Regions from separate parts of the Corynebacterium sp. TUM25020 genome, predicted to be linked through region 2. Evidence: predicted binding sites of a transcription regulator. Region 2 holds the regulator's gene; the other holds the start of a gene.
The links. Region 2 encodes LexA, which represses DNA repair genes until DNA is damaged. Its sites were predicted from a motif close to CGAACANNTGTTCG; they were not measured.
Positions count from the first base shown of each region.

Region 1: AC05K6_RS06500 (SAV_6107 family HEPN domain-containing protein) is a predicted target of LexA. The motif match lies at 5,325-5,338, and genes of this name have one in related genera.

Region 1 is NZ_JBWJFG010000004.1:127,014-142,804, forward strand. It holds gene AC05K6_RS06475 (alpha-(1->6)-mannopyranosyltransferase A) at 1-474, opposite strand, end outside; gene crtI (phytoene desaturase family protein) at 546-2,300, opposite strand; gene AC05K6_RS06485 (polyprenyl synthetase family protein) at 2,301-3,470, opposite strand; gene metF (methylenetetrahydrofolate reductase [NAD(P)H]) at 3,610-4,578, shown strand; gene AC05K6_RS06495 (GNAT family N-acetyltransferase) at 4,643-5,275, opposite strand; gene AC05K6_RS06500 (SAV_6107 family HEPN domain-containing protein) at 5,440-5,862, shown strand; gene AC05K6_RS06505 (DUF3040 domain-containing protein) at 6,012-6,413, shown strand; gene mraZ (division/cell wall cluster transcriptional repressor MraZ) at 7,190-7,621, shown strand; gene rsmH (16S rRNA (cytosine(1402)-N(4))-methyltransferase RsmH) at 7,879-8,937, shown strand; gene ftsL (cell division protein FtsL) at 9,006-9,926, shown strand; gene AC05K6_RS06525 (peptidoglycan D,D-transpeptidase FtsI family protein) at 10,073-11,965, shown strand; gene AC05K6_RS06530 (UDP-N-acetylmuramoyl-L-alanyl-D-glutamate--2,6-diaminopimelate ligase) at 11,962-13,596, shown strand; gene AC05K6_RS06535 (UDP-N-acetylmuramoyl-tripeptide--D-alanyl-D-alanine ligase) at 13,593-15,107, shown strand; gene mraY (phospho-N-acetylmuramoyl-pentapeptide-transferase) at 15,115-15,791, shown strand, end outside.
Region 2 is NZ_JBWJFG010000001.1:390,597-406,387, forward strand. It holds gene miaB (tRNA (N6-isopentenyl adenosine(37)-C2)-methylthiotransferase MiaB) at 1-696, shown strand, start outside; gene AC05K6_RS01735 (Rv2732c family membrane protein) at 689-1,399, shown strand; gene AC05K6_RS01740 (DUF349 domain-containing protein) at 1,396-2,715, opposite strand; gene miaA (tRNA (adenosine(37)-N6)-dimethylallyltransferase MiaA) at 2,812-3,738, shown strand; gene dapF (diaminopimelate epimerase) at 3,754-4,620, shown strand; gene AC05K6_RS01755 (hypothetical protein) at 4,628-5,407, opposite strand; gene hflX (GTPase HflX) at 5,476-6,921, shown strand; gene AC05K6_RS01765 (DeoR/GlpR family DNA-binding transcription regulator) at 6,918-7,718, opposite strand; gene lexA (transcriptional repressor LexA) at 7,779-8,564, opposite strand; gene nrdR (transcriptional regulator NrdR) at 9,278-9,769, shown strand; gene hrpA (ATP-dependent RNA helicase HrpA) at 9,766-13,701, opposite strand; gene AC05K6_RS01785 (neutral/alkaline non-lysosomal ceramidase N-terminal domain-containing protein) at 13,962-15,791, shown strand, end outside.

The DNA of each region.
Region 1 (15,791 bases), on a different contig from region 2:
AGTGATGTTATCGCCGGTGATCGATGTGATCGTTCGACCGAGCCCCATATGCAGCGGGCCATAAGGGGTGGTGGTGTTTCGCCAATCGGCGCTGACCTCGAACAACAGTGGGCCTGGGTTGGCGGCAGCACCTACCTCGTACGCATTAAACCCATCGCGGGCCAGGGTGCCCTGCATCAGATAAGAGTAAATGTCGCGAGACATTAACGGCCCTGCTAGCGCTAGGGGGCCGATCCATGCGGCGATAGCTGATCGGCGCAGGGTGGCGCCGTGAATCAGAATATGTCGGCCAATAATGATCCAGCTGAGGACCATTGCCAACAGGGCGAACCACATCACCACCGTCATCATGCCAGCGGCATGGCCGAAAGTGAACGAGCTAAGCCCGATGACCTGCATAATGCCGCCTCGGGCACGCACGGCACCGACGCTGTGGGAGGTGATCGTCAAGACGATGCTGCCAATGAGTCCCATCCATATCGCGCGACTGTAGCTAGTCGATTGCAGTCGGGTGCGAGCCTTTTTTAGAAACGCCTCACCGGCCGTCACAACACACCACCGCCGGTAATACGACGGGCGGCCAACGCTCCAGAGAGGATTACGGTCGGCACGCCCACCCCCGGGGTAGTAGAGGATCCAGCAAGCACTAGATTGTCCACTCCGAATGCACGGGCATTACGGGGACGGAAGGGCCCGGTCTGGGTAAATGAGTGCGCCAATGCGAAGGGGCTACCAGCGCCGAAACCGTGATCCGCCTGCCATGTTGCCGGCGTTTCCACCCGTGCGACACTGAAGTTCTCGGTGATGCCGGAGTATCCGCGGGACTCCAAGACCCTTAAGAGCTCCTGGACATAGGGGTCGGTGATGTTGTGCCAGTCGATATCCGCGGAGCGCAGGTTCGGCGCCGGAGCGAGAATGCTCAAGGGTTCGAATGTGTCCGTGCTTGGAGACGTGGCGTCGCCACCAAAGGCGCGTTCGGGCACCGTGCGTGCCGGACGGGTGAGCAGCAGTGAAGGATCGCTCATCAGCGACCCCCGACCGTGAGTGGCCGTAATCTCGCGGAAGGTTTCGTCCCATGCCGCGCCGAAACTAATGGTGTGATGGCTTTGGGAATCCCACGCGCCGGACACGGCTGTGGGGATGGTTCCGTGGATTACGACGGCCGAAGGGGACCAGCGCAGTGGCGCTGCCTTGCGCCACAACCGGCGGACAAAGGAACGAGACACCAGCCCACTCGTGCGCCCCGACTGTGTCAGCAGATTGCCGATCACCGGAAGGTCGGGGGTTGCCACGACAGCATCGCAGGGGATGTGTTCGCCGGTGCGGGTGCGTACACCGGTAATCAGATCCTCGGAGAAGTCCACGTGCTCGACGGGGTCTGCGGTGATGATTCGGCCACCCGCAGCGCGCACAGCGGCGGCCATGACCTCGGGAACCTCGCTCATGGAGAAGCTGGGGTAGAACACGCCCATGGAGGTATCCATGTGCGAGATTACGGTGTAGACGGCGCGCGCGTTCTTCGGTGCCACACCCGCGTACAGGGCTTGGAAAGTAAAGAGCCGCTGTAGCTCGGTATCGGGGAGGTGCCGTGCCGTGGTCTTGCCGAGGCTGCCGAAGGCGCCGAGGGAGCCCAAGTGGCTGAGGTCCGACGCCGCAGCGGGTGTGGAAAACAAATCCAGCGCACCGTCGAAGTCCGCGGCCAAGAAGTTTTCGAAGCTGGCGCTGAAGACATCCTGGGACCACTGGCGGTGGTGAAGGTAGCCGGCTGCAAGCTTGTCCGCCGCCGCTCTATCCAGACCTTTGGATGCTGCGAAACGGCGTATCTCTGCCACCATCGCGTCGCGTCCAGCGAAAACCTCGGCGTGACGTCCACTGGCGAATTGCGCATGATAGGCCGGTGCGAGTCGCCGTGGCGCCCATGGATGTTCCAAACCAAGCTGCTTGGCAGCAGAGTCAGAGCGTAGGTCGATGCCGACGGAAGCTACCGCGGATTCGATCAGGCTGGGCATTGTCAAAACGGTAGCGCCCGTATCGGCGATGTAGTCTCCGTGTGCACTGGTGAGTTGCTCGCTGCGGCAGCGTCCACCGACGGTATTGGAAGCCTCAATGACTGTGACATTCCGTCCTGCGGAGAGCAGGCGCAGTGCGGCGGAGAGTCCCGCTAGACCTGCGCCAATTACAACGACGCGCTCGCCATTGCCTGGCAGTCGTCGGCGCAATGTGGGGCGCGTCATTGGCACCAAAGGGCTCGGTAGGCTCAGGTGTCGCCGCCCATCGGCGGAGCGAGTGGATAGCTTCATTTAAAACCTCCGGTGCGTTAGTTTGTCCGCCAAGGCAGTCAGTTCTGTGGTGATGTCTGTACCCAAGCCGCCGTATTTTAGAGATTCGATGGCTCTTTGAGTGCGTGCTTCGATGAGCGCCTCTACCTCTGATTGTGCGCCAGTGTCGTGGATGATGTCCCGCAGACGCTCGATGTCGGCCTCCGACGATTCCACGCCTTGTCCCGGCCCCTCTCGGAGGGCAGCGACCTGGGCTGCGCTACCTCGGCGCAACGCCTCGTTGATGAGTGTCGTACGTTTGCCCGTGCGTAGGTCGTCGCCAGATGGTTTGCCTGTGACTTCCGGGTCGCCGAAGACACCCAATTGGTCATCTCGTAATTGGAAGGCCTCGCCGATGTCCTGACCCACCCCACGGAGCATCGTTTGAGTTTGTTCATTGGCTCCCGCCAGCGCAGCTCCGATGTGTAGCGGTCGGGCCACGGTGTAGGAGGCGGTCTTGTACTTAATGACGGCGAAGGAGTCTGCAACATCCTCGCTACCGTTTGCCTCGACGGCAATGTCCAAAATCTGGCCGGCAATAACTTCAGTGCGCATCGCGCGCCACGCGGGGCGGGCTCGACGCAATGCGGTATCGCTGAGACCCGAATCGTTGTACAGATCGTCTGCCCAGGCAAAAGCGAGATCGCCGAGGAGGATAGCTTGGCTTATCCCATAGTGCTCAGAAGAGCCCAACCAACCGCGTTCGCGGTGCTTGCCTTCGAAGGTGCGATGGGCAGTGGGGAAGCCGCGTCGGGTATCAGAGCGGTCGATAATGTCATCGTGAATCAGCGCACAGGCCTGGATGAATTCGAAAGCGGACAGCGCATTGAGTACGGAGTGGGGGGTGAAGTTGGTGGTGAGGGACGAGGTGGCGTCATTTTCCTTTTCACAAAGAGCCTCCAGCGACCCGCCGCCGCCTTCGAGCGCCGCGCGGATACCTGCCCAGGCGAAAGTCGGACGCACGCGCTTACCACCGTTGACGATAAAGTCACGAAGTACCGTGATGGCACCACTGACGAGGGGATTGATATGAGAAAACTCCTCGTGCGAGTGGTTCAAATACTCAACTAGCTGGGCATCGACGGCGGCTTTGACCGCGGACAGTGGGGAATCGAGGCGCCAGGGGTGTGCTGCCTGCTCATCGGTACTCATGGTTTTCCATTCTAAGCGGTTGGGCGTCAAGTGCGAAGAACGCTTGTATGGCGGGGCGTGGGGGTGAGCGAGTATCGAATTTCGGCGAATTATTGCCAATGTCTTGAAATGGACAGCTCTGTCTATATGATCTTTGGGTATGGCTAGTATCCGCAGGCAGGTTGCCGTATCCCAGTCACTTTCCCTCCATACGCCGGGGCGTGTACCGTTCTCTGTCGAGTTCATGCCGCCGCGCGATGACGCTGCCGAGGAGCGGCTCTGGAATGCAGCGGAAGCTTTCCACGATCTGGGTGTGAGCTTCGTATCCGTGACCTATGGCGCCGGCGGAAGCACCCGCGAGCGCACTCTGCGCGTTGCCGAGCGACTGGGCGCCAAGCCGCTGACCACTCTGGTGCATATGACGCTGGTGCAGCACACACAGGAAGAGCTGCGGGAGATGCTACGCACCTATGCATCGCTGGGGCTGACCAATCTGCTAGCTCTGCGCGGCGACCCGCCGGGCGACCCTAACGCTGAATGGGTGGCTACACCGGGTGGTTTAAATTACGCCAGCGAGTTGATCGACATGATTCGTGATATGCCCGAATGTGCGGACTTTGACATCGGCATCGCCAGCTTTCCGGAAGGTCACTACCGCACCGGATCGCTAGAGCAAGATACCGAATACACCTTGGCGAAACTTCGCGCCGGGGCACAGTATTCCATTACGCAGATGTTCTTTGATGTGGATCATTACCTGCGTCTGCGTGACCGGTTGGCCAAGGCGGACCCGGAACATGGGCAGAAGCCGATCATCCCGGGGCTTATGCCGATTACGTCGCTACGTAGCGTGCGGCGCCAAATGGAGCTGGCGGGTGCTGCTCTGCCATCGGAATTGGAGAAGCGTCTACTCGATGCGGCTGCAGGGGATGAGGTGGCTAACCGTGATGCCATTCGCGAGGTGGGCATCGAGGTGACCACCGAGATGGCGGAGCGCCTGATTGCCGAAGGCGTGCCAGATCTGCACTTCATGACGATGAATAACGTGCGGGCTACGCAGGAGGTTCTGCACAATTTGGGAATGGCGCCAGCATGGGGGCAGGGGCTCGGGCACGACATGGTTCGCTAGGTACCTCGGTAGTGGAGTCGCTAGATGCCTAGCAGTGGCTCTGTATTGGTGAGCTATTGGTGAGTTAGTTGCACGTTCGCTGCAGGATGCCGAATGGTCGCGGATCTGCAGGGAACTTGAAGTTTCGCAGCACATCGGTGAACCCGGCTCGGCGATAAAGCTGCCAGGCGGCATTTGCTTCACCTTCTACCTCCGGGGTGGAGAGCATTATTGTACTCTGCGGCGTTCGCTGGAGGAGGTCGTTGAGGATTTTGGTGCCGACGCCCTCACCCTGCGCTGGGGGCAGGACATGTATCTCGGAGAGCTCTGCGTAGGAATGCAGTATGCGGGAGACCTCTGTGCGGGAGTATCCGTTAAGAACCAGGCCGCGTGCGACCTGCCGATACCACCATGTGTGCGGGGAACCGCGAAAGGTGAAGCCGATTCCGACGCACCGCTGGCGTGAATTGTCGGGATCGGGGGCCTCGTCAACTTGATGTAGAAGCGCCATAGTGCAGGTGAAGTCCGGCTGGGAGGCGTTGTAGAACCACAGGGATTTGCGCTGTGGATGGGTCTCTTTGGGGTAATTCATTGCGGCGAGGTGAATGTCGATGAGCTCGTCGAGCCGCGCAATGAATTGGCGGTTGTTGGCAGGGGTGATGGACACGCGCAGGGAGGAATCGTCGGAAGTTGGTTGGGAGTACGTGTCCTGGGGCATGGAAACAATAGTGCCACCTTCTGGCGGAATGAACTTAAAATTAGCTAATAAGACATATGTTCGATTATTGTCGGCTTGGGGCTGGGTGGTGTCCAGGGAACTTTCTAATGTGAGACCCAAACCTTGCATAGAACAGCGACTGAGCAAACTAGGGGATGAGAAAGATGACCGTACAGGAAAAGCAGATTGGAGCCCGGGCTAGGTACAGTCGCACCCTGGGCGCGAGGGGGTTCCTGGACGAGGCAGAGCGACAGTTGGCGCTGTCGCGAGCGGAACTTCGTGAGCCAGAGGCGATTGTGTATGCCTACCGCGCCGGATTGAGGGCGGCAGGGGCGTTGATTGAGTGGGAGATGGCCACGCGGAAGCGTCGTCCTTCCGGAAGTGCGTGGGCAAAACTGAGGGTACTTCGTCCGGATCTTAAAGACTGGGCTGAAACCTTTGAGGCACATGCCCGAGTGGCGAGCCGGGCTGGCCTAGGGCTTAGCCAGGGAATACCTGCGGATTCCCGGGGCGTGATTTACCGCGATGCTTGCGATCTAGTGGACCTAGCGCGAGCGGCGGTGGATTACCTACCAAAGGTGGCCTAGAGCTCCTCAAACAATGCTTATCATTGTTTGAAAACCGCAGGTTGATGTAGGGTGGGTGGGGTAAACACGGGTGTAACGCGCCAGGGCTGGAAACTTTTTCTGCGGGTTGTCTGTTGGAAGAAGTAGCCGCAAAGAATTGGGAGGTCGCGATGGCTCTATCAGAGCAAGAGCAGAGGATGCTCGCGGAGATCGAACAGGCGCTGATTGCTGAGGATCCGCGCCTGGCGAAGCAGGCTTCCACCAATGGCGAGCGGACAATGAACTTCAACATCCGTTCTATCGCGCTCATTGTTCTCGGGCTCACGGTGATGGTTGGTGGGATTGCAGCCTCTCAACTGTCGCTGTGGTTCGTGGCTCTAAGTGTCCTCGGATTTTTGATCATGTTCGGTGGTGGCTTGCTGGCTTTCCAGCCGAATGAGGATCCGGAGGCTGCAGCTATCAAGCGCTCCAAGGCGGGAAAGCCCCGCAAGGCACGTGCCCTGAAGGGAACGTCCGGTGGTGGGCTCGGCGATCGGATGGAAGATAGTTTCCGCCGTCGCTTTGAGCGTTAAAGCGTTGCGGAACAAGAAAACCACCGCCTCCCAGCCGGGAGGACGGTGGTTTTTAGTTTGCGGCTAGGGCTAGTTTCACCCTTGAGTTAGAGGGGGGCTACTACTTCTTCGGGGATTTACCGTGGCGCGATGTGGGAATTATTGGGGCATCGAGTTTGAGTCAGTACAACCTATCCAGCACGCTGGCATTTTCGATCTCTAGGGGTGGGGCGCATGCCTCGTAGTTGCCGGTTGTGTAGCGCATGTCGTATCTCCTTGGTCGGTATCGAACTTGCTACATAATTCAGGCTAGCCCTCAAAAGGTAAACCTTATTTTTCGGTGCGAGTTGGGTGCGGTCGCCCCACTTTCCCCCACTTTGAATATTCTATGCATAGTCATCCGGGGTGAAGGATGGTCGTGTGTAAGGGGGAAACGCTGTCTACCTGTGCTAAAACGGTGCTTTTGGTAGGGAGCTCGGGGTGGGGGAGAGTGTGACGTCGTAGTAAAGAAGAGGAGGGATGTAAAGATCGTGCGTTGGTTGTGAAGGTGTGCTTTGTGGCTAGAGTGCTGGTTGGGGACACTTTGAGAAAGAATTGGCGAGAAAAAGCGCACACATAAGCTCGTGTTGTAGAGATTGTGGGGAGGAGTGGGGTAAAGTGGGGATCGTTGGGGCGAAGCTGTGCCAACAATTCCAAACTTCATAGAGAAACCAATGTTCAGGGTGATTTTTACCCTTGATTCACAACGGACACGGCATAGCAAGGCGCAAGATCATTCATAGAAAGGGGCCGATGACATGTTTTTCGGCACCTTTACGCCGAAGCTCGACGACAAGGGTCGATTGACTCTGCCGGCGAAGTTTCGCGAAGAACTTGCGGACGGCTTGATGGTTGTGAAAGGGCAGGATCGCAGCCTGGCTGTATATCCCAAGGCTGAATTCCTTGTGCGGGCAAAGAAGGCTGCTGAGGCTTCGCGCACCAACCCGAAGGCTCGCGCATTCGTGCGAAACCTTGCTGCCAGCGCCGATGAGCAGGCGCTGGATTCGCAGGGGAGGATTTCGGTTTCGGCGTTGCACCGTAACTACGCGGGGCTCTCGAAGGAGTGCGTAGTAATCGGCAATGTCGACTTCATTGAGATTTGGGATGCCGCGAGCTGGGAAGAATACAGCGCTGAGCACGAAGAGGATTTCTCGGACGGCGACGACGAAGTGCTGGCTTCCTTCCTCTAGAAGCGCGTGGAACGACAACGCAAGACGACAAATTAATAGTGGACAACAGAGTGTGCGCAGGCCCTTACCTGCGTGGACGACGCGGAACCTTGACGTACTTCCCCGATGTCAAGCCCGCACCCACGCAGGTGAGGCCCTGTTCGCACTCTTTTAACTTTTGAGTCACATAAGTATCTATGTGGCTCATGAAATACAAAGAGCCCCAGTTTGGGGATAGGAATCTAGAGATAACGCAGCTAGGGAAGGAGGGAAAGCTAATGACCGACGGGCAGGCACAGCCGGCCAAGCCGCACAACGAGCACGGCCATATTCCAGTCATGCGCGACCGCATGGTTGAGCTTGTCGGGTTGGGTGTGCACAGTGCCCAGGCGCCGGAACGCCCCCTAATCGTAGACGGCACACTCGGTGCTGGTGGGCACAGCGAAGCTTTTCTCGACGCCTTTCCGCACGCCATCGTGGTGGGGCTAGACCGTGATCCCAATGCGCTCGCAGAGGCGAATGAACGTCTGGCAGGCTACGGCGATCGCTTCGTTTCCTATCAGACACGCTTTGACGGAGTGACCGACGCGCTTGAAGACCTCATGGATCAAGGGGCAATTCCTTCCAGCGTGCGTGAGAGTGGAATTTCTGGTTTCCTCTTCGACCTGGGCGTCTCCTCCATGCAGCTCGATCAACCGGAGCGCGGATTCGCCTATGCAGTCGATGCGCCGCTGGACATGCGCATGGATCCCAGCAGCCCTCTGACTGCTGCCGACATTCTGAATACCTACAGCCACGGCGAGATTGCTCGCATTCTCAAGACCTATGGCGATGAAAGGTTCGCAGGGAAGATCGCTTCCGCCGTTGTGCGTGAGCGGGAGAAGCAACCTTTCGACAGCTCCGCTCGGCTTGTTGAGTTGCTCTATGCCACGATCCCGGCGGCGTCTCGTCGAACGGGTGGACACCCGGCCAAGCGCACGTTCCAAGCACTCCGTGTTGAGGTTAACGCAGAACTCGAATCCCTGGAGAAGCTGATTCCCGAGATTTCCCGTTGGCTCCACGTCGGCGGCGTAGGCGTGTTTATGAGCTACCAATCGCTGGAAGACAAGATCGTCAAGAAGGAATTGGTGCAGCTCAGCAGCTCGAAGACGCCCCCTGGGCTGCCTATGGAACTGCCCGGGATGGAAGCCGAATTTGAGCTACGCACGCGGGGAGCCGAGAAAGCAAGCGAAGCAGAAATCGAGCAGAACTCTCGTGCAGCACCTGTGAGGGTAAGAGCCTTCAGCAGGGTCAACGACAGAGGAAAAACCACATTTCCGCTGGACACGCCCAGTTAGCTAAGCAAAACCCCCAAACATCACTGATAGAAACAAATCCGAACCTCCGAACCTTCGGAAGGAAACACATGACCGCACCAGGCACCATCCACACTCGCCGCCAGCGCACTGACCGCGACCACACCACCTCCGCCGGTCGCGTCGTTACCGACCGCTCCTACGCTGGAAACCGTCCAGAGCGCTCCGGCCAACGCGTCGCCGCCCCGGCCCATCGCCGTAGTGATTGGGGCGCTGCCCGCACGGATCGTGCTCAGCGCACGGGCACAGTAGGTCGCAGTGCGCGTCGCTTTGGTGGTAGCCGAGTTGGCTCGCGCCAGCAGGTATCCGTTCGTGGCCGCCGCATCATTGCCCTGGAACGCGGCAATCCGCAGCTGACTCGTCGTATCGCCCTAGCGGTCGCTGTGTTCATCATCGGTGTTGTCTCCGTCATGGCGCTGTCCGCTGCAACCACTAAGCAGTCTTTCCAGATCGCCGAGGCGCAAAAGCACAGCACAACTCTGGAAAACGAAATTGAGAGCCTGAACCGCGATGTAAATAACGCAAAATCCTCTGCGAGCATCGCTAAGGAGGCCAGCGAACTGGGCATGGTCACCCCGAAGCAGTCCGGCATCCTGGAAGATCGCAACGGCAAGATTAAGGAAACCCGTCCCGCTGATGCGGAGCGTGGCAAGGACGTTGTGGACGTCAACGGCAATGCCAAGCGCCGAGGTGCTACCAGTGACCCAGAGAAGACCAACCGGGTTGAAGGACTGCACCCGAACAACCCGATTGTGGCAGGCGATCGCGCTCCGGACGTGAATGCCAGTGCGCCGGGGAATGCGCAGGCAAATGGTGGTCTGCCTTATTCCGGTGGCACGGCAGGGCAAACACCAGGGCAAGCAGCTGCGCCTGCTCCGGCGGCTCCAGCTCCAGCCCCGGCTCCAGCTCCAGCCCCGGGTCCAGCTCCGGCAGCCGCCCCTGCCCCTGCGCCTGCCCAGGCGCAGCGATAAGCGTCAGGGGCCAGACCAGCTTTCCCGCGCGGTTCACAAGCGAGAAGGATCGGTGCGAAAACTTCAGACACGCCGGGAGCAACCCCGGCCTGTTTTCGTATTTGTGGGGACAATAGCCAAGAGTGATTAGAAAGGAGGACAACCACGTGTCGAAAAGTAACGACCGCCGCTCCCCGCGGACGGTTGAAGGTAACTCGTGGTTGATCTTGGATACCTCCTTCGGGCGCTTTAACAAACGCGTCCGTCTTGTGTTCCTTGTTATCTTCTTGACGGTTTTCGCACTTATCCTGCGTTTGGTCTGGGTGCAGCTGGTCGCGAGCCCGTCTTTGTCCACACAGGCACAGTTGCAGCGCACCTCAGTCGTCGCCGAGCCGGCCCTGCGCGGCGGGATCACTGACCGCAACGGCCAGATATTGGCTTACACAATGGATGCCCGCAGCTTGTCAGTGCACCCGAAGAAGCTCGAGTCGTTCATGCAGGAGCGTCATGAACTAGACCCCGAGAACGTGCCGGAGCCAAAGAAGCGCATCGAGGATATCGCCAAGCGCCTGCCGGAGATGATCAACAAAGAAGGAGATGACATCGAGGAAGATGACATCCGTGACAAGCTGAAGAGCGATAAGGACTATGAGGTACTGGTTCGAAACGTCGATCCGGATGTCGCCGAGAAAGTCGCTGAGGAATTCCCCGAGATCACTGCTGAGCGTCAAGATCTGCGTCAGTACCCCAACGGTGCGGTCGCACAAAACATGATCGGCAAGATCAGCACTGATAATCAGGGGCAGTTCGGCCTCGAGCTTTCCCAGGACGCTCGATTGCAGGGGATCAACGGCTCCCGCACTGTAGACGTCGCAGGTGACGGCTACCTGATTCCGGGATCCACCCGTGACGTGCATCCCGCTGTCGATGGTGATTCCTACGAGCTGACCATCGACCTTGACGCGCAGACCTATATGCAGCAGGCATTGCAGCAGGCACGGGAGAAGTCCGGAGCCAAGTCTGCCTCCGCCGTCGTATTGGACTCCAAGACCGGCGAGATTGTTGCCATGGGATCCAGCGATTCGATTGATCCCAACGGTGACATCGAAAAGCAACTGAAGCGTAAGAAGGTCTTTGGCGACCGCCCTACGGCAGATTCCTTTGAACCCGGCTCCGTCGCCAAGATCATGACTGCCGCCGCTGCGATCCAAGAGGGCAAAACGACTCCGGACGAGGTACTTAAGATTCCTGGCAGCATCGACATGGCTGGTGTAACGGTGAAGGACGCCTGGGAACACGGAGAGGTTCCGTACACCACCACCGGTGTTTTTGGTAAGTCGTCTAACGTCGGCACCCTCATGCTCGCGCAGCGGGTAGGCGAGGAGAAGATGTACGACTACTTCCGCAAGTTCGGCGTGGGCCAGGCAGCGGGAGTGGGGTTGCCCTATGAGGTGAGCGGCTACATGCCGGAGCTCAACCAGTGGTCTGGCGGCACCTTTGCCAATCTCCCGATCGGCCAGGGTATGTCGATGAACCTGCTGCAAATGACGAGCATCTACCAGGCACTGGCAAACGACGGCGTACGTGTGGAGCCACGATTGATCAAGAAGATCACATCCTCCAACGGAGCTGAGCTGCCCACCGACCCGGCAAAGGAAACTCGGGTAGTCTCCCCGGAGACTGCCCGGACGACCGTTGACATGTTCCGCGCAGTAACCCAAAAGGACGAGACGGGAGTCCAGCAGGGTAGCGGTGCTCCGGCAGCTATTGATGGCTACCAGGTTTCCGGCAAGACGGGTACCGCCCAGCAAATCGACCCGGATTCCGGAGCCTATTCAAACTCTTCCTATTGGATTAACTTTGCGGGTATAGCCCCTGCTGATAAGCCTCGCTTCGTCGTGGGCATCATGCTGGACAATCCGCAGCGCGGAACCGACGGCGGCGCGGGCGGAACCGCGGCACCGCTGTTCCACGACATCATGGCGTGGTTGCTGGATCACTACAACGTTTCCCCATCTGAAAAGCCCGGACCGAAGCTGATGCTGGAGGCAAATCAATGACATCTGTAAAACGTCTCGCCGAAATCTGCGGTGGTACCCTCACAGGGCCCTGGCAAGGCGTGGAGGTTACATCGGCAGCAATCGGCTCGCGAGATGTACAACCGGGCGGGCTTTTCTGCGCAGTTCCGGGGCAGAAGGTACATGGAGCGACCTTCGCCGCGGATAGCAATGCCGTAGCCGTGCTTACTGACGCCGCGGGCCAGCGGATTATTGAAGACGCCCCCACTCCACTTCCGTGCATTGTTGTCGATGATGTACGCGAATGGATGGGTCCGGTTTCCGCAGAGATTTATGGCCACCCGGCGCGTCAGCTGAAGACCATTGGCATCACCGGCACTTCCGGCAAGACAACTACCAGCTACCTCGTCGAAAAGGCGTTGCTGGATTCAGGGCTGAAGGTAGGCCTGATTGGCACGACGGGCACCCGTATTAACGGCAAGCCAATTCCAACTTCGCTGACCACCCCGGAGGCGCCGACCCTCCAGGCGCTGCTGGCGCGCATGGTTGCAGAGGGAGCCACACACCTGGTCATGGAGGTATCCAGTCACGCATTGCAGCTGGGGCGTGTACGTGGCCTGCATTTTGACGTGGCGGCGTTTACGAACCTCAGCCAAGACCACCTGGATTTCCACCCGACGATGGAGGACTACTTCCAGGCCAAGGCATTGCTTTTCGAGCGTGCGGAGGATGGCCAGCAACCTGGTACCGCAGTGATTTGCTGTGAAGATGAGTGGGGCGAGCGTATGCGCGGCATCGCCGCTCAGTTCTCGTCCACAGTGGCGCTATATCCGCAGACGAAGAACGACTCCGCTGAGCGTCCGGACGCAAACACCAACCCTGCATGGGCCATCACTTCCGCAGAGGTGTCAGCCAGTGGCCGTCAGCACATTGGGGTGGAGATCACCGGTGCAGAAAGCCCCCGCAAACTGGACTACAGCATCGGCATGGCCGGAGCCTTTAACCAAGCCAATAGCCTGGTTGCTTTGGCCTGTATCGAGGCCGTAACCGGGGAGACGCTCACATCTGAAAGCCCTGCAGTACAGGCGCTGGCGGATGTGCAGGTGCCAGGTCGCATGCAACTTGTTGAAGCCGGCCAAGACTTCTTGGCCATGGTGGATTACGCACACAAGCCGGGGGCAGTACAGGCGGTGCTAAGTAGCCTCCACGACTACCTTCCTGACCCGCAAGCTCGCATCGGGATTGTCCTTGGCGCCGGTGGCAATCGTGACCACGAGAAGCGCCCCATTATGGGACGCATTGCCGCTGAGCTGGCAGACGCGGTGTTCGTGACGGATGATAATCCTCGAGACGAGGAGCCGTCTACGATCCGGGAAGCGATCTATGCAGGGGCACGTGAGGGCGTCCTCAAAAAGAAAAAGCAGCAACAAGACAAAGAGACAGTGTGCGAGATCGTGCCCGACCGGGCTGAGGCTATTGCTGCTGCCGTGAGCTGGGCACAGTCGGGCGATGCAGTGGTTATAGCGGGCAAGGGACATGAGAAGGGCCAGCTCGTCGCGGGAGTTATGCACCCCTTCGACGATGTGGAGGAGCTGGCGAACGCCTTGGCCCAGCGGGCACAGGCACATTCAGAGCGCGAGGGTAGACAGAGCGAAAGTAGTGAGCAGCGATGATTGAACTAACAACACAACAGATCGCCGACGTGACGGGCGGGTCTCTCATCAACGGCGCGGTCCCGCAGGCCGTGGTAACCGGACCGGTGGAGTTCGACTCACGCAAGATCACCCCCGGGGCGATCTTTATGGCCCTGCCCGGTGCCAAAGCCGACGGCCACGACTTTGTGGACTCTGCGTTACGCAACGGCGCCGCCCTTCTAGTTGTAGGCCGGGGAGTGGAGCAGCCGGCGCTGTTGGCGGAACCTGTGCAGATGAATGAGCAGACCTCCAATGCGACCGCCTTCGAATTCGACGCAGAAGGCCACGGTGCCGCAGTGTTGGCAGCGGTCGACAAGCTGGCTCGATACAACACCGACGTTCTGGCCGCCGAAGAAGGAATGGTCGTTGTGGGAGTGACCGGCTCCGCAGGTAAGACGTCCACGAAGGACCTGATTGGTGCAGTACTACGGGAGGCGGGGGAGACCGTAGCCCCGCCCGGCAGTTTTAACAATGAGATCGGCCTACCGTACACCGCGTTGCGCGCGGGGCGCGAGACGCGCTTTCTGGTCAGCGAAATGTCCGCTCGCGGTGTGGGGCACATTCAGCATTTGACGACGGTCACGCCGCCGCGCGTGGGCGTGGTGCTGAATGTCGGCAGTGCCCACCTGGGCGAGTTCGGATCCCGCCAGGCTATCGCCCAAGCCAAGGGTGAGCTGGTAGAAGCTCTGCCACAGGCCGCAGACGGTGGCCTGGCCGTGCTGAACGCCGACGACGACAAGGTAGCGGCAATGGACAAGCGCACCGCAGCGCGCGTAGTGCGATTCTCCACCGAAGGAACCACAGGTGCCGCCGGAGTGCCGGCAGACTACTACGCCACCGACATCGAGCTGGATGCGGTAGCTCGAGCCAGCTTCCTTTTGCACCACCCGAAGGGTGAACCGGTGCGTGTGGAGTTGTCTGTTTTTGGCGCTCACCAGGTGTCCAATGCTCTCGCCGCCGCAGCGGTGGGCATCGAAATGGGTATTGACGCCGCACAGGTTGCGACTTCCCTGAGCTCCCATGTCGCTGCCAGCGTGAACCGCATGGACGTGCGCACGCGCACCTCTGACGGGGTGACCATTATCAACGACTCTTATAATGCCAACCCCGAGTCTATGCGCGCCGGCATCGACGCTTTGGCCTTCACAGCCAAGGGCCGCCCCGATGCGGAGAGCTGGGCTGTCTTGGGCCAGATGGGTGAGCTTGGTGATGATGCAAGTGACGAACACGCAGAGCTGGGCCGAGTGCTCGCTCAGCGGCGAATCGACCACGCCGTCATCGTGGGCAATGGTGTAAACCAGCACGCACTGGCCACTGCCGCCCGTGAAAGTGGAGTGGACACGCAGGTTGTCGAGAATATCGACGGCGCGGTGAACTACCTAGATACGAGTTTGAACTCGCAGGATGTGGTGCTGATTAAGGCATCGTATTCGGATGGACTGTGGGCCGTGGCAGAAGGACTGCTCATCGGCGAAGACCAAGGAGCTTAAAAGACCCATGTTGCAAATCTTTATCGCGGGTGCGGTTGCTTTCGTCGTGTCTGTTGCCCTGACACCCCTGTTGATCCGTTGGTTCTCCGCCGAAGGATTAGGCCAGGAGATCCGAGAAGAGGGTCCGAAATCCCACTTCAAGAAACGCGGCACCCCGACCATGGGCGGAATCGCCATCCTCGCTGGCATCCTGTTCGGCTACTTGGTGGGCGTACTGGTGGGATTGGCAACCACTGGCGCAGGGCCAGGAGTAAGTGGATGGCTCGTGCTTGGGTTGACCCTTGCACTGGGCGGATTGGGCTTCGCCGATGACTACATCAAGCTAGTCAAGGGACGCAATCTGGGACTAAATGCTAAGGCTAAGCTGGTTGGCCAGCTGGCTACCGCAATTATTTTCGGCGTGCTGATTCTGCAGTTCCCGAATTCCCGTGGCCTCACTCCGGGTTCCACCCACCTCTCGGCCATTCGTGACATCGCTACATTCGATATCGCTATTGGTCCTGCCATCGTGGGCACCATCTTGTTCCTGATTTTTATCTACCTGGTCATTTCCGCTTGGTCCAATGCCGTGAACCTGACCGACGGATTGGACGGCCTCGCCGGTGGCGTGACCGCAATGGTGATGGGAACCTATGTGCTGATTACCTTCTGGCAGTTCCGTAATTCTTGCTCTGTGAGCGCGCA
Region 2 (15,791 bases):
CCGCTGCAATCCGGCTCGGACAAGGTGTTGAAGGACATGAAGCGCTCGTACCGATCCAAGAAGTTCCTAGCAATCCTGGATAAAGTGCGCGAACGAATCCCACATGCCGCGATCACCACCGACATCATCGTTGGCTTCCCAGGGGAAACTGAGGAGGACTTCCAGGCCACCATGGACGTGGTTGAAAAGGCGCGGTTCTCCAGTGCATTTACCTTCCAATACTCCCCGCGCCCTGGAACTCCAGCTGCAGAGATGGAGAACCAGGTGCCCAAGGCAGTTGTACAAGACCGCTACGAGCGCCTGCTCGCGCTGCAGGAGCGCATCAGCGAAGAGGAAAACCACAAGCTAATTGGCACTACACAAGAGCTGCTTGTGCAAGCCGATGGACGCAAGAATGACCGCACTCACCGTCGCTCGGGCCGTGCCCGCGATGGTCGACTCGTGCACTTCACCCCTGAGGGTGATATTCGTGCCGGTGACGTTGTGGAAGTCGTTATTAGTGACGCCGCGCCGCACTTCCTCATCGCCGACGGCGGAGTAGCGAACCATAGGCGCACCCGGGCAGGGGATATGACGGAGCTCGGCGAAACTCCGACGACGGCGCCGGTGGGCGTCGGACTAGGAATGCCGAGTCTGAAGAAGCCCGAGCCGACAACAGCGGGCGGATGCAACACAGGAGGATGCGGCTGTGAGTAGCCAAAACGAAAGCTCGAACACACCAGAGCAGGTGGATGAGCTGGCGCAGTACCGCGACGACTTGCGCGGTGCGGAACGTCGGATCGCAGGGCGAGTGGTGTTGGGAAGCTACCTTCCCATGATCATCTTTGGTTTCGTTGTGCCGCTCGTAATGATCTTCCTGCCTCACGCAGGCGAGGCGCGCGGCTTCGACGTGCTTTTTAACACCCCGGTGGCGCAGAATGAGCAGACGGCAATGCCGGAGATTATCTTCTCCTGGCTGCGCCTCACCGCCATACTGCTGACCATCGGCACGATCGTTTCGAAGTCGTGGCTGGTGGCATGGGCTAACTGGGCTTTTGCTGGCGTTGCCTGGTGGTACAACGTGTTTGCGGTGTGGGTACGCCAAACCCAGCCGCCAACTGCATCTGGCGAGGGGCCGGCTGTGCCATTGCTGTTTAGTCTGTTTGGCCTGACGGTACTGTTTATTGCACTATCCGCGGTGGTGTTTCAGAAGAACCCGCTACAGCGAGCTTTGGCAGCAGCTCGCCGCGAGGAAGCTCACAAGGACGAGGAATCTCGTCTTGCACAGCAGCGGCTGCGCATGGGAATTGAAGAACGCGAGGATGCAGTCATCGTGGATGATCGACGCGCCCGCGCGAAGGCCCGCCGCCAGCGCAAGGCCGAACAAGAATCCGCGCGGGAATCTGGGCAGGAAGACTAATCCTCTAAGGCAGCGGCAGCAGTGTCTGCCCACTCCTGCCACTGGGCAGCTTGGCCGCGGAGCTTTTCTGCCTTAGCGGACTTGCCGGCCTTGTCGGCTTCCTCGGCCTCGCGGTTGAACTGGTCGGCCTTCGCCTGGAACTGTGCTACGCGCGCCTGTGCCTCCGGGTCGGTGCGACGCCACTCGGCATCCGCGGCCTCCTCTACGCGCGATTCGAGGGACTTGATCTTGTCCTCAAACTCGCGGACGCGACCGCGGGGAACGTAGCCGATCTGCTCCCACTTCTCCTGTAGTTCGTGGAGAACCTTGCGAGCTTTGTCTAGACCGTGAGCCTGCGGATCGATCTTGGGGGAGTACTCGTCGATGAGCGACTGCTTGGCTTCCGCGTTTGCCTCGAATTCTTTGTCGCGCTCGGCACTGTCGGCCTTACGGGCGGCGAAGAATACGTCCTGAGCCTTGCGGAAACGCTCCCATAGCTGATCGTCGACGTTGCGGGGTGCACGGCCAGCGGCTTTCCACTGGCTCATGAGCTCCCGGAACTTGGCGCTGGTCGCACCCCACTCCGTGGAATCCTGTAGCGCCTCAGCCTGCTCAATGAGTTCTTCCTTCTTCAGCCGTGCTCGCTCGCGATTGCGGTCCAGCTGATCGAAATGCGCCTGGCGATTGCGATTGAATTCGGAGCGAGCCTTGGAGAATCGCTTCCATAGTTCGTCATCGGTGGAGCGCTCGACGCCCTTGATGCCGCGCCATTGCTCAACGATGGCGCGGATGCGCTCACCGCTGCGCTTCCAATTCACAGTGGTCGGATCCGCCGCGGCAATGCTCTCGACCTCAGTGAGCAGCTCTTCTTTTTGCGCCAGGGCGGAATCGCGGCGCTGCTGCTTAGCTTCTGCAACCTGCTGTTCCGCGGTCTCGGTGCGCTGTGAAATTTTTTCCAGGCGTGCATCGAGCGCCGGAATATCCCCGATGACTGCGGCAGTGCTGAGCGACTGCTGCAGGATCTTCGCGTCATGGCGAATGGTCTGAGCCTGTTCCGGGTGGCTTTCCAGACGAGCCTCAAGCATTTTGACCTCGGTGCTGAGGTCATCGTACCGGGCACCGAAGTGCGCCAGCCCCTCCTGCGGAGTGCCTGCCTTATACTCACCAATCTGGCGTTCACCGTTGGCGGTCTTTACCCACGCCACACCATCCTGATCCACGCGGCCGAACTTCGCCGGATCGTTCTTGGGGATTGTGACGCCCCCAGCCGGAGCTCCCTTCGATCCGGGCTTCGGGCCGGGCTTGGGTGCCGGGCGAGAATTCGTGGGCTCAGTCATTGCGGAAACTCCTACCTCAAACCAAAACATGCCAATCGCCTTATGCAAGGCAATGAAGTAATTATTACATCAGCTGCACCGCTACACTATGTTTCTATGAGTTCTTCCGCTCAGATTCGCCCTGTCGCCGTCGTTGGCCCTACCGCGTCCGGTAAGACGGCAATCTCTCTGGAACTGGCCAAGCGGCTGGACGGGGAGGTAGTGAACATCGACTCCATGCAGCTGTACCGGGGCATGGATATCGGCACGGCAAAGGTGCCGGTAGAGCAGCGGCAGGGTATTCCGCACCATCAGCTGGACATATGGCCGGTCACTAAGCCCGCGAGTGTAGCCGAGTACCGGATGGGGGCGATTGCGACGGTGGAAGAAATTTTTTCGCGGGGCAAAACCCCCATCATCGTCGGTGGTTCAATGATGTACGTCCAGGCCCTCGTGGACGAGTGGGACTTCCCGCCGACGGATCCGGCTGTGCGTGAAAAATGGCAGCGCCGGCTGGATGAACGTGGCGTCGCCGCTATGCATCAACACCTCGCGACGATAGATCCCGAGGCGGCCCGCGTTATCGAAGACAACGATCCGCGACGCACAGTCCGCGCCTTGGAGGTCATCGAACTCACAGGTAAACCTTTTGCTGCTTCCCAGCCTCCGAAGAATTCGGTGCCCCGGTGGAACATGCGTCTGCTGGGGTTGAATGCCCCCGCTGAATGGCTTAATCCCCGCATCGAAATGCGAGTGCGCCAGATGTTTGACCACGGGCTGGTGGAAGAGGTTCGCTCGCTGGTCGGCGAGGGGCTGGTCCGCGAGTCCACCGCCGGGCAGGCGATTGGCTATGCCCAGGTATTGGATTACTTCGCGGGTGAACTTACGTACGAGGAGGCAGTCGAGCGCACCATTACTGGCACCCGGCGCTATGCTCGACGGCAGCGTTCTTGGTTCCGCAGAGACAAGCGCATTGTTTGGATTGACGCTGACTCTCCCGATCCTGTCCGCGCCGCAGTGGACGCAATGGGAGTTGACATCTAGGTAGGAGTGTTCTGCATGATCGACTTTATTAAGGCCCACGGTACGGAGAACGACTTTGTTGTCCTGATGGATGAGGCAATCGAGGTGAACCTCACCGAGGATCGTGTGCGACACTTGGCTGATCGCCGCACCGGCATCGGCGGCGATGGCGTGATCCGCATTGGCACCGGTGAGGCGCTGGTAGGTGCCGGTGTGCTGGACCGCCTGCCCGACGGCGTGCACGGCGACGAGTGGTTCATGGACTACCGCAACGCGGATGGCTCGCTGGCGGAGATGTGCGGCAATGGCGTGCGCGCTTTCGCGCACGTGCTGTGCCGACAGGGGAAAGTTACTGTCGGCGAACAGGTCGGCATTGGCACCCGGGCGGGCCGCAAGCTGGTGAAGGTGCACGAGCTGAGTGGAGAAAACCAGGAACACGCGATCGTGAGCGTGGACATGGGCGCCCCGGAAGTGCTGGGTGTTTCTACCGCACAGGTGGGCGACATGAAGGTCGCGGGGCTAAGCGTGGATATGGGCAACCCGCACCTAGCCGCGGTGGTGCCCAACCTCACGGCGCTGGAGCTGCAGAAGCTGCCGATCGACCAGCAGGTGCAGTTCGATCCTGAGTTTTTCCCGGCGGGGGTGAATCTGGAAGTTCTTACGCCTCTAGACGATGCGGGTGCGGTGCACATGCGCGTTCACGAGCGCGGTGTGGGGGAAACTCGCTCGTGTGGAACCGGTACTGTGGCAGCTGCTGTGGCTGCTCTTGCTGATGCCGAACGGGCCACAGGTACAGTCACCGTGCATGTTCCCGGTGGTGACGTGCAGGTGGAGGTCTCCGAGGGCGGCTCCGTGCTCCGCGGTCCCTCGGCGATCGTGGCGTGGGGAACGACTGTGCTTTAACGGCTTTCTAGTGGCCGCCGCAGCCACAGCTGCCGGAGCCGCAGTCGCCGCCGCATCCGGCGGCCTCCACCGTGCTGGCGGTGAACTGTACGGTACCCGACACGATGAGTGGTGCGCCGGACTGCGTGGTTGCCTCGTCGACGGCATCTGCGGGCAATACGACGGTGAACTCGAAGGGGGAGGCCACCGTCGCGGTCCAGAACTTCTGGCCTGTCAGGGCGTTGATTTTCTGAGACCAGCCGGAAGCCTCCACCGCGATCTCCGCCGTGGCGTGCGGGGTGGTGGCAGGGGAGTTGATGTCCTGCAGACCGGTTGATTCCACCACGCCAACCTTCAGCCCTCCGTCCTTGGCGAACTCAGTCGAATTCGCGTACACGTGCACGGAGCTCCCCAAAGCCCCAATGTGGAACTGGTGGTACTCCAACGTGGGGGCGTCCACAAGCAAAGGGCCTTGAGCGATGGTGGCGGTGAGGGAGGCGATTGTGGGTGCCTGCTGCCCAGCGATCTGCAACATCGGACTGTCGTCAACCACATCGAGTACTCCGATGATGTCATTCAGCATCGAGAGGTGAGCAGTGGTGGCAGGCCCGCCGGAGTAGCTGGCGAAGGAGCCGAAGGGCTCGACGGCCAGGACGACCATGCGGGCGCCTGAGGGGTCATCGAACTGCAGAACCTGGCCGCCGCGAACCTCGCCTGATACACCGAGGCTGCCGGAGCCGTAGGCGGCCTCCAGCGCTTCTTGCCACTTCGGGAAATCCATGCCAATGCTGCGAAGTTCAGGAATCATGCAAACCACTCTAGTCCGCTGCACCAAATTTCCTATTTAGTGCCCCTGACAGGTAAAAATAGTCCTTAATGACGGAACAGACCGAACACACTACACACTCCTTCGCCCCTACACCTGACCCCACAGTCGGCGAGCTCGATCTCGAAGCACGCTCTAGCCTGCGGCGGCTTTCCCGCGGCGTAAGCACCTACACCGATGAGCAATCGGACGGCTACGACGTTGAATACCGAAAGCTCAGACTGGAGAAAGTCGTGCTGGTCGGCGTGTGGACCTCTGGCACGATTGCGCAGGTGGAAGCGAACCTGGAGGAGTTGCGCGCACTGGCAGAAACAGCGGGCTCCGAGGTGACGGAGATGCTGTACCAGCGGCGCGACAAGCCGGATTCTGGCACCTATATCGGGCGCGGCAAGGTCGAGGAACTGAAGGCTGTCGTATTGGAGACCGGCGCTGATACCGTCGTCTGCGATGGTGAGTTGAGCCCCGGCCAAATGATCGCGCTGGAAAAGGCGCTCGACGTCAAGGTTATTGACCGCACCATGTTGATCCTCGATATCTTCGCCCAGCACGCGAAGTCCAAAGAGGGCAAGGCACAGGTAGCGCTTGCGCAAATGGAGTACCTCATTACGCGCGTTCGTGGTTGGGGCGGTGCGCTTTCCCGCCAGGCCGGTGGACGCGCTGGCTCCAATGGCGGTGTAGGTCTGCGCGGTCCCGGTGAGACGAAGATCGAAGCCGACCGTCGCCGCCTGCGCTCCGAGATGGCGAAGCTGCGCAAAGAAATTGCTGCAATGAAAACCTCTCGAGAGGTAAAGCGCGAGCGACGCGATGCTTCTGCGATTCCGCAGATCGCGATCGCCGGGTACACCAATGCTGGTAAGTCTTCGCTCATCAACGCATTGACGGGTGCGGGAGTACTGGTAGAAGACGCACTATTTGCCACCCTGGATCCGACCACCAGGCGGGCAAACCTGGCTGATGGTCGGTCCGTGGTTTTTAGCGACACGGTTGGATTCGTGCGTCACCTCCCCACGCAGTTGGTTGAAGCTTTCCGCTCGACCTTGGAGGAGGTTCTGGCAGCCGACGTGGTTTTGCACGTTGTGGATGGTTCCGATCCTTTCCCACTGGAGCAGATCAAGGCTGTGAACACAGTGATCGGCGGGATCGTCGAGGAATCCGGACAGGAGGCGCCACCGGAAATTCTGGTGGTGAACAAGATCGATACCGCGGACCCACTGGTGCTCGCCGAACTACGTCACCGAGTGCCGGATGCCGTCTTTGTGTCGGCGAAAACAGGTGAAGGGATTGCCGAGCTGGAGGCTCAGCTGGAGTTGTTCCTGAATTCCCTGGATTCCCATGTCACGTTGCACGTGCCTTTTGACCGCGGCGATATCGTGGCCAAAGTCCACGAACTGGGAACGGTAATTGCAGAGGACTATGACGCAGAGGGAACGAAACTAGAGGTTCGTTTGCCGAATGTAGTGGCAGGGGAGTTGCAGGAGTTCAGAGCCGCAGACTAGCTGCCAAAGCTGACGTCGATACCGAGATTGCGCAGCTCGGAAACGTAGGGCTGTGGAGCGTCCTCGTCGGTCACGACGGCACTGATGTCCTGGATAGTTGCGAAGCTCACCAGATAGTCCAGGCCAAACTTCGTGGAATCGCACAGAGCGACTACGCGGTCGGAGTTTGCCACCATAGAGCGCTTGATTGCTCCTTCTTGGGCATCGGGAGTGGATAGCCCATGATCGATAGTAAGGGCATTGGTTCCAATGAATGCAACATCGGCATGGAGGACGCCGAGGGCGCGGGTGGCAAGGTCGCCAACGACGGCCTGAGACAGGGCGCGGACGTGCCCACCGATTAGTTGGACATCGCAACGGGGGGATTCCGCCAATGTGGTGGCAATAAAGAAAGAGTTCGTGACGATATTGAGCTTCGGTGCCATCAGCTTGGGATCGTTTGTGGCATTGGCTTCGGCGATGGCCTCGGCAAAGACGCCCGTGGTGGTACCTGCATCGATGAAGATGGTGCTGCCTGTTTCCGGAAGGAGCTTTACTGCAGCTTGGGCGATTGACCGCTTGGCTCCGAGAGATGCCTTTGAACGTGTGGCAAGAGTGGTGAAGTCTGTACGGAAATTCTGCGCCGGAACCGCTCCGCCGTGGATGCGGAAGAGCTCACCGCCGTCAGAGAGAATCGCGAGGTCGCGGCGAATTGTTTCCGCGGTGACGCCGAACTTCTCCGCCAGTTCATTCACAGTAACCCTGCCGTGAATGGCGGTGAGGGAGGCTATTTGACGGCGCCGTTCTGCTGATTCCATAGGCGCTACTTTAGTGCCAAGCGGGTCGGAGACGGCGGCGTCAGAACCAATAGGGGGGAGCTAAATCTTGCGCAGAACCGCTGCGACCTTACCTAGGATGGTTGCTTCCTCGGCAGGGATAGGTTCGAACAGGGGGTTGTGGGGGATAAGCCACAGTCCGTCGGCATCCTTTTGGAACTCCTTTACGGTGGCCTCACCGTCGATCATGGCGGCGACAAAATCGCCGAACTCGGCGACGGCCTGGGAGCGAACCACGACCCAGTCTCCGTTGAAGATGCCGGCATCATGCATAGACTCGCCCACGACCTGCAACAAGAAGAGCTCTCCGCTACCTACCAACTCCTGTGGTAGTGGGAAGTGAGCCTCAACATTTTGCTCTGCAAGGATCGGGGCGCCAGCGGCGATCTGCCCCACAACCGGGACGTAGGTGGCCTCTGGCATGAGCTCTCCCTCGTCGGAAGTCGGGGGCGGAGTAGCTGCTTGCGGCGTGGGTTTAGTCTGGGCCGGGAGTTGCACGCCGTCGAAGGAGCGCACATCAACCGCGCGAGGTCGCTTGCCATCGCGGCGTAGATGTCCGCGCTTCTCCAGCTGGGTGAGATGATAAGAAACCGATGACGTCGAGTGCAGTCCTACAGCATCGGCAATTTCGCGAATACTTGGCGGGTAACCGCGGATGACCGTCGAATCGCGAATGACTTCGAGAATGCGGCGCTGGCGAGTGCTTAGGGCTGGCTTCTTACCGTCCTTCTGAGCTTGCTTCTCCGCACGCTTGTCAGCCTCGGACTTCGGAGGACGCCCAAGCTTAGGGCGAGGGGAAGGGCTTTCGGTGGGTTGGTCGGTGGACACGGTTATACCTCATTCCGGCGGGGTCTCTTTATCGGTATTTCGCGATCTGCATCCACACTACCCGAAATAGAACGCATTTCTAGTATATGTGTTCGAAAAAGTTTAGATTTGTCTAGACATGTTCGAACATGCGTGCTAAATTCTGTGCTGTGTTCGAGATTCGAACAGATGATCTAGAAACCAGAATTTTTGAAGTTCCCTGTCGGGCGTGAATGGTTCACTAGGGCAACAGCCAAGGGAATAAGACGTAGGCGCTAAGAGGCTTTGCTGATTAGCCTTACGTCGCATTGTAAAGGAGTAGCCACATGACCACCTCGATCATCCGTCCCGCAACTACTGTCCAGTCTGCATCGCATGTCCGTGTGCTTCCTGATGATCGGGTTGCGCCACTGCGTAGGCCTCAAGTTCTTAAGCCTAATTGGGAAGTACTGGATTCTAGGGGTAATTCGAACACCTTTAGGTATTCTTCTGCACCTGTTGCGCGTTCGATTCCGCGCCGCAAGATGGATCGCATCTCCGGCGCAAACGAATGCCTGTTCGACAATCAAATGGGATGGGTAGATAGAGTTCGCGCACGAACGGAGCGAATCATTCACTCGCCTGGTGGAACCGCGGTCTCCCTTGGAGTGATGTCCACGCTGCTTGGGTTTGCGCCTCTTCTCATCCCATAGTTCAGCTTCTGCGTCGGGGGAGGGGCGACTAAGCTGAGAAGGGTGTTGTGCCCCTCCTGTAGCTCAGATTCATCCCGCGTTGTTGATTCGCGATCCATTGAGATGGGTGTTTCTATCCGACGTCGTCGCGAATGCAGTCAATGCCAGACCCGCTTCACCACTATTGAAAGGTCTGTTCTGTTGGTAGTGAAGCGCAATGGAGTGACCGAGGAATTCAGTAGAGAAAAAGTTATCAAGGGCGTGCGTCGGGCATGTCAGGGGCGCGACGTCTCCGACGACGCATTAAAGCGTTTGGCGCACGAAGTGGAACAAGCCGTCCGAGTGACTCATGGTTCCCAAGTACCCGCAAACCAGATCGGCCTGGCGATCTTGGATCCACTCCGAACCTTGGACGAAGTGGCTTATCTCCGTTTCGCCTCCGTGTATAAGTCTTTTAATTGTGCCGAAGACTTCGAGCAGGAAATCGAATCGCTGCGTGCCCACCGCCAGTCTCTAGCCCAGCATCCTGAAGAGTCTGAAGGCAACGACAGCTAACGGATCTTCTCCAATTTCTTACGGATACGCTGCAGGGATACCGAATGCGCTGTGCCTAGGTTCTGCGCAAAGAGGCTAACTCGAAACTCCTCGATCATCCAGCGCACCTCCTTGATCTGTGGGGAGGCAGCCCTCGCCGTTGGGAGCCGCTTCTTCGTCTTTTCCAAGAGATCAAAAGCCTCTTGAACCTCTTCGTCCAGATCCTCTTCCTTGTCTGGATCCGTCTTCATCATTTCCAATCGAGCGCGCATGGCCTCCACATAGCGCGGAACATGGCGCATGTGCTCAATGCCATTGCGGGCGATGGCATGCTTGCCCAGGAAGAAATCGAGTTGCTTACGCATATCTTCGATGGCATCTCCCGACCAACCCTTCAATTCCGCTGACATGTCCGCAACGGCCAGCACAGCGGGTGCTAGGGCTACCACGTATTGTCGCACGCGCCCGGGCCCTTGAGAGCGAGCTACACCCACCACCTCTTCGCACTTTTCTGGGTCGCGCACCACAGGCCCCAGCTTCATAAGCATGTCTCGGCAGGCCAGAGCCACCACATCGCTGACTAGCCCATCGACGCCCCCGTCGATCTGCTCCATAGCCACGCGTTGACGTAGCGGCAAGCCCTTAATCATTTGCTTTGGGGACACCGAACAAGCGTTGACCATCATGTTCAGCACGGTCGTAAACTGCTGCCCATCCGCAGCCTGCTTGGTGGGGAAGGCTTTCAATGTCACGCCACTGTGTGAAGCGACGATAGCGGGATAGGTGTGCAGAGTTTGCCCGTCGACCACCGTTTCCACTGTCTCGGGAAGCACCCCGATGCCGTCCACTGTCCATGCCTCGGCGGTAGCCAGCACACCGCTCGACGTGCCGCCACGCTTCTTTTGTCGTTGAGGTGAATGCTGTGCAGCATCGCTGGGAGCTGCAGGCTTCGTCCGAGCTGCCGCCTGAGCAATCGCAGAAGTGACCTGGCCAGAAAGTTTGTTCTGGAGATATTGCAGGTCACGAGACTTCTCGATCACCTTTCCCCGCCGGTCAATGGCGGCAAATTGCATACGCAAGTGCTCCGGGACTCGGTTCCAATCGAAGTCCTGAGCCGTGATGCCCCGGCCTCCTAATTCGCGTAAAGCCTCTGCAAGTGCAAAACCAAACTCGCCGTCGAAGGGAACCATCTTCTTAAGGGCAGCGGCAGCAAAATTGCTGGCTGGCACGACGCTGGTGCGCAGTGGCTTCGGCAAGGAGCGGATCAGTGCGACCGCGAGTTCCTCACGCATACCGGCGACCAGCCAGCGTGTTTCGGGTTCGGAGACATTCGCCAGCAGCGGCAGGGGTACGCGCATGGTTATTCCATCGTCGGGGTCTCCCGGCAAGAACACATAGGATAGCTCGAACTCCAAGCTGCCCTGGCGCCACGCATCAGGGAACTCGTCGGCGGCCTTGGCAGCCTCTTGCGAGTCGATTAGCGCCTCAAGGGTGAAGTCCAACTGGTGTGGATCCTTGTGGCGAGTTTTCTTCCACCAAGAATCGAAATGTCGAGAGGAGACGATCTTCTCGGGCAAGCGGGCGTCATAAAAATCAAAAAGAGTTTGATCGTCGACAACGATATCGCGACGACGAGCCTTATCCTCCAGATCAGTAGCTTCGGCCAGCAGATTTTGGTTGTGGGAGAAGAAGTGGTGGCGAGTCTTCCAATCTCCCTCCACGAGGGCATGGCGGATAAAAAGCTCGCGGGCCAAAGGCCGGTCCACCTTGGAGGCATTAACCATCCTGTCCGCGACAATGGGTAGGCCCAAAAGCAGAACCTTTTCATGCACCATCGCCGCACCCCGCGAGGACGACCACACCGGCTCGGAGTAGTTGTACTTCACCATGTGTGGAGCAATTGATTCGATCCAGCTGGGGTCAATCGGCCCGACTGTGCGGGCAAAGACCTGCGACGTTTCCACCAGCTCCGCGGCCATAAGCCACTGTGGGGGCTTCTTTGACACATGCGAGGAGGGGTGCACGACGAAATGTGAGCCGCGAGTGCCGGTGAACTGTTTGGAATTTCCCTCCCGCATTCCCACGTGGGTGATCAGGCCGGTAAGAACTGCCTGGTGAACCAGATCCTCGTCGATGGCTTCCGGCTCAAAGACGAGCTCGCGCACATGGCGAATATTCGGAATCTTCCAGCCGAGATCTTGCACGACGGAGAGCATTTGGCGCACCAGATCCATCCATTCGCGCACGCGAACATAGTGAATGAACTCGCGCTGGCACAGCTTTCTAAACTTATTGGCCGAGAGATCCTGACGTTGTTCTTGCAGATAATTCCACAGCTTCAACAGGCTAATAAAGTCGGAGTTCGCCTTGAAACGCGCGTGCATTTCGTCGGCCTGTTGCTGCTTTTCCAAAGGTCTTTCGCGCACATCCTGAATCGATAGTGCGGAGATAATGACCGCGATCGTCTCAATGATGTTCTGCGCATGCCCAGCCACCAGCATGCGGGCTAGTCGCGGATCGGTGGGGATACGCGCCATGTCCCGGCCGATGTTTGTTAGCGTTGCTTCCTTTGTTGACGCCAACGCTCCAAGTTCCTGGAGTAGTGCAACACCGTCCCGGATCGACTTATTATCGGGTGCTTGAAGGAATGGGAAGCGTTGAATATCACCCAACCCAAGGGCGGCCATCGACAGGATGACGCTGGAAAGGTGAGTGCGCAGGATTTCCGGATCCGTGAACGCCGGACGAGCCTCGAAATCCTCCTCGGAGTACAAACGAATCGCGATGCCGTCGGCAATTCGACCCGAGCGACCCGAGCGTTGCTTGGCGCTGGCCTGGCTGATGGGCTCCACCGGCAAGCGCTGTACTTTTGTGCGGTGGGAGTAGCGGGAGATACGTGCAAAACCGGTGTCCACCACGTAATGAATACCCGGCACAGTCAGGGAGGTTTCCGCGATATTGGTCGCCAGGACGATGCGGCGGCGCGGGCCGGTACGGAAGACTCGGTGCTGTTCTGCATTCGACAAACGGCCGAACAACGGAAGCACATCCACCTTCCGTGCCCCTGAGGTTCCGGCGAATTCACCTTCTAAGGCTTCAGCAGCATCGCGAATTTCGCGCTCGCCGGAGAAGAAGCAAAGAATGTCGCCGTCGCCGGCGCGCATTAGCTCCTTGCACGCCGCCACGATTCCGTCCAAGGGGTCGGTCTCGACTTCCGTGATTTCGCCTGTCTTCGGGTTTTCGCGCTCGGTGATCAGAGGACGATAGCGAATCTCTACGGGGTAGGTGCGGCCAGAGACTTCGATGATGGGCGCGGGGGAGCCGTCGGCGTCAGCAAAGTGCTTGGCGAAGCTTTCCGGGTCGATCGTGGCCGAGGTGATGATCACCTTTAGATCCGGTCGCTTCGGCAGAAGCTGCTTGAGGTAGCCGAGAAGGAAGTCGATATTGAGGCTGCGCTCGTGTGCCTCGTCCACGATGATTGTGTCGTATTCGCGGAGTAGCCGGTCGCGCTGGATCTCGTTGAGCAACACGCCGTCTGTCATGAGTTTGACCGCGGTGTGCTTGGAAATTGTGTCGTCGAAGCGGATTTTGTAACCGACCAGGGAAGAATCCTCGCCGATTGTCTGGTCGAGTTCCTCGGCGATGCGTTCGGCTACGCTACGAGCCGCAATGCGACGCGGCTGGGTGTGGCCGATGACCTTGGTGCGGCCGCGGCCGATCTCTAGACACATCTTCGGAATCTGCGTGGTCTTACCCGAACCGGTTTCACCGGCGATGATGACCACCTGGTTTTCCTCAATGGCCTTTATGATGTCCGCGCGGCGTTCCGAGACAGGAAGGTCGGGGTAGGTGATCGGCGGGATCGTGCGGACAAACTTCGGACGTCGCTTGCGTGGACGTCGACGGGGGCGCCCCTTATGAGATGAGGAAGTCGGCCCTTTCGCGTCCGTCATTGTTAAAAATCACCCGTCTTGCTTGCCGGAGAAACCTGGAATGCCCATGTTTATATGGCTCGAAAAGGTTGATTTTAGCAGCGAGTGGGGTAGGGGAAGAACTCGATCTTTTGGGGCGCTTGCACCCCCAAAAGAACTTAGATTGAGGTAAATGTTTGCTTAAAGTATGAAAACCATCACATTTTTCCACGGGGCGAGTCTAAAGTTTCGTTCGTCAAAACCATTTATGAACATACGTAGTTTTCAGAAACGAGATACCTATGTGCGAACACGCCCATCACAGCATCACTGATAACTCGCTGAACCCTTTGCAATCCCAACTGAGTCGTCGCAGCTTTTTCCGCGGCATGGCAGCGGTCACCGGCACCGTCGTGTGGGCGTCTGCCGCCACGTCGGGCGCAGGTGCCCAAGAGGGAACAACCTCTAGCGGAGGGGGCTTCCATGTAGGCCGAGGCTTGGCGGACATGACCGGCGAGCCCTGGGGAGCGGGCATGTTTGGATATGCCGTCGATGAGCAAAAAACCGTAGGCATTCAACGCCGCCAATACGCCCGGGCGTTTATTTTTGTCGACGCCGCCCGCGAGAATTCCCGACTCGTGCACGTCACCTGCGATGTTGGGCTGATGTTCCAGTCGATCCACTTGGAAGTGCTGCGCCGTCTGAAGGAAAAATACGGCGATCTCTACAACCAATCCAATGTGCTACTCGCTGCCACTCACACACACGTGGCGCCGGGTGGTACATCGCAGCACCTCATGGTTGATATCACGCACGGTGGATTCCGTCCGAAGACTTTCGAGGCAACGGTCGAGGGCATCGTGACTGCCATCATCCGAGCGCATGATGACATCCAGCCATCAGAAGTGACGGTGGCGGAATCCACGGTCACTGATGCGGGCGTCAATAGATCCAAAACCTCGTGGGACCGCAACCCCGAAGAAGATAAGAATGAACTCCCGAATGGCGTGGATACCCGCAGCGTCACCTTGCACGTCTCGCGCGGTGGACAGCAGGTGGGGTTGATCAACTGGTATTCGCTGCACCCGACGAGCTTTGGGCATAAGTACAAGCACATCGCTGGCGATAACAAGGGATACGCCGCATGGGCCACAGAGGAGGCTCACGGCGTGGTGCACCGTCACCCAGAAGAAGCCCCGTTTGTCGCGGCGTTTGCAAACATGACTCCGGGAGATATCACCCCGAATATGGGTCTGACGCCTAACTCTGGGCCGGGCGCAAGTGAGCGTGAATCCGCGCAGATCCTGGGTGAGCGGATGATGGAGGCCACGAAGACTGATGGCAAGGATTGGTCGGCTGGTGGCATCGATGGACGGATGAGGTGGGTGGACTGTCCCAAACTGGTCGCAAGCTCACGCTTCACCCCGGATGGCAAGGAACACAAGCTCGGTCCGGCAATCTTGGGTGCCGCCTTCGCGGCGTCTTCTCAAGAAGATGGAGGTGGAGTGCCGCTGTTGGGGTTCAACGAGGGAGAACGGGGCGGTAACCCGTGGGTGCGAGACCTCAATAAAGTGTTGGCGACACAGGAAGTTAAGGACATCCACGGTGCTAAAGAGTGCCTATTGCCGATGGGATACATCGACGGGATGATTCAGCAGGTGCATCCATTTGCGATTCACCGTCTCGGTGGGTTCGTTCTAGTTTCGCTGGGATTTGAGCCGACAGTGACTAGCGGCCTGCGAATCAAGCGGACGGTGGCCGCGGCACTAGGCGTGCCTGAGAACACAATTGTCGTGCAGGGCTACACCAACGCTTATGGCCACTACATCACCACTCCGGAGGAGTACGAGGCCCAGAACTACGAGGGTGGGGCGACGATCTTTGGGCACTATCAACTCTCAGCTTTCCAGGATGTCTTTGATGAAATGGCGCGAGCCTTGAAGGAGGGGAAGGAAGTTGAGGTAGGAGAGCCTGCGGGAGATCTCACAGGCTTGATCCCGAATGTGCCCGGAAGTGATGGGTGGATGGATACCCCACCTATGGGGAAGAAATTCGGTGATGTGCTGGAGGCTCCCGCAGAGGTAAAGAGTGGTACGAATGCGCGGGTTATCTTCGTCGGCGCCAATCCCAAT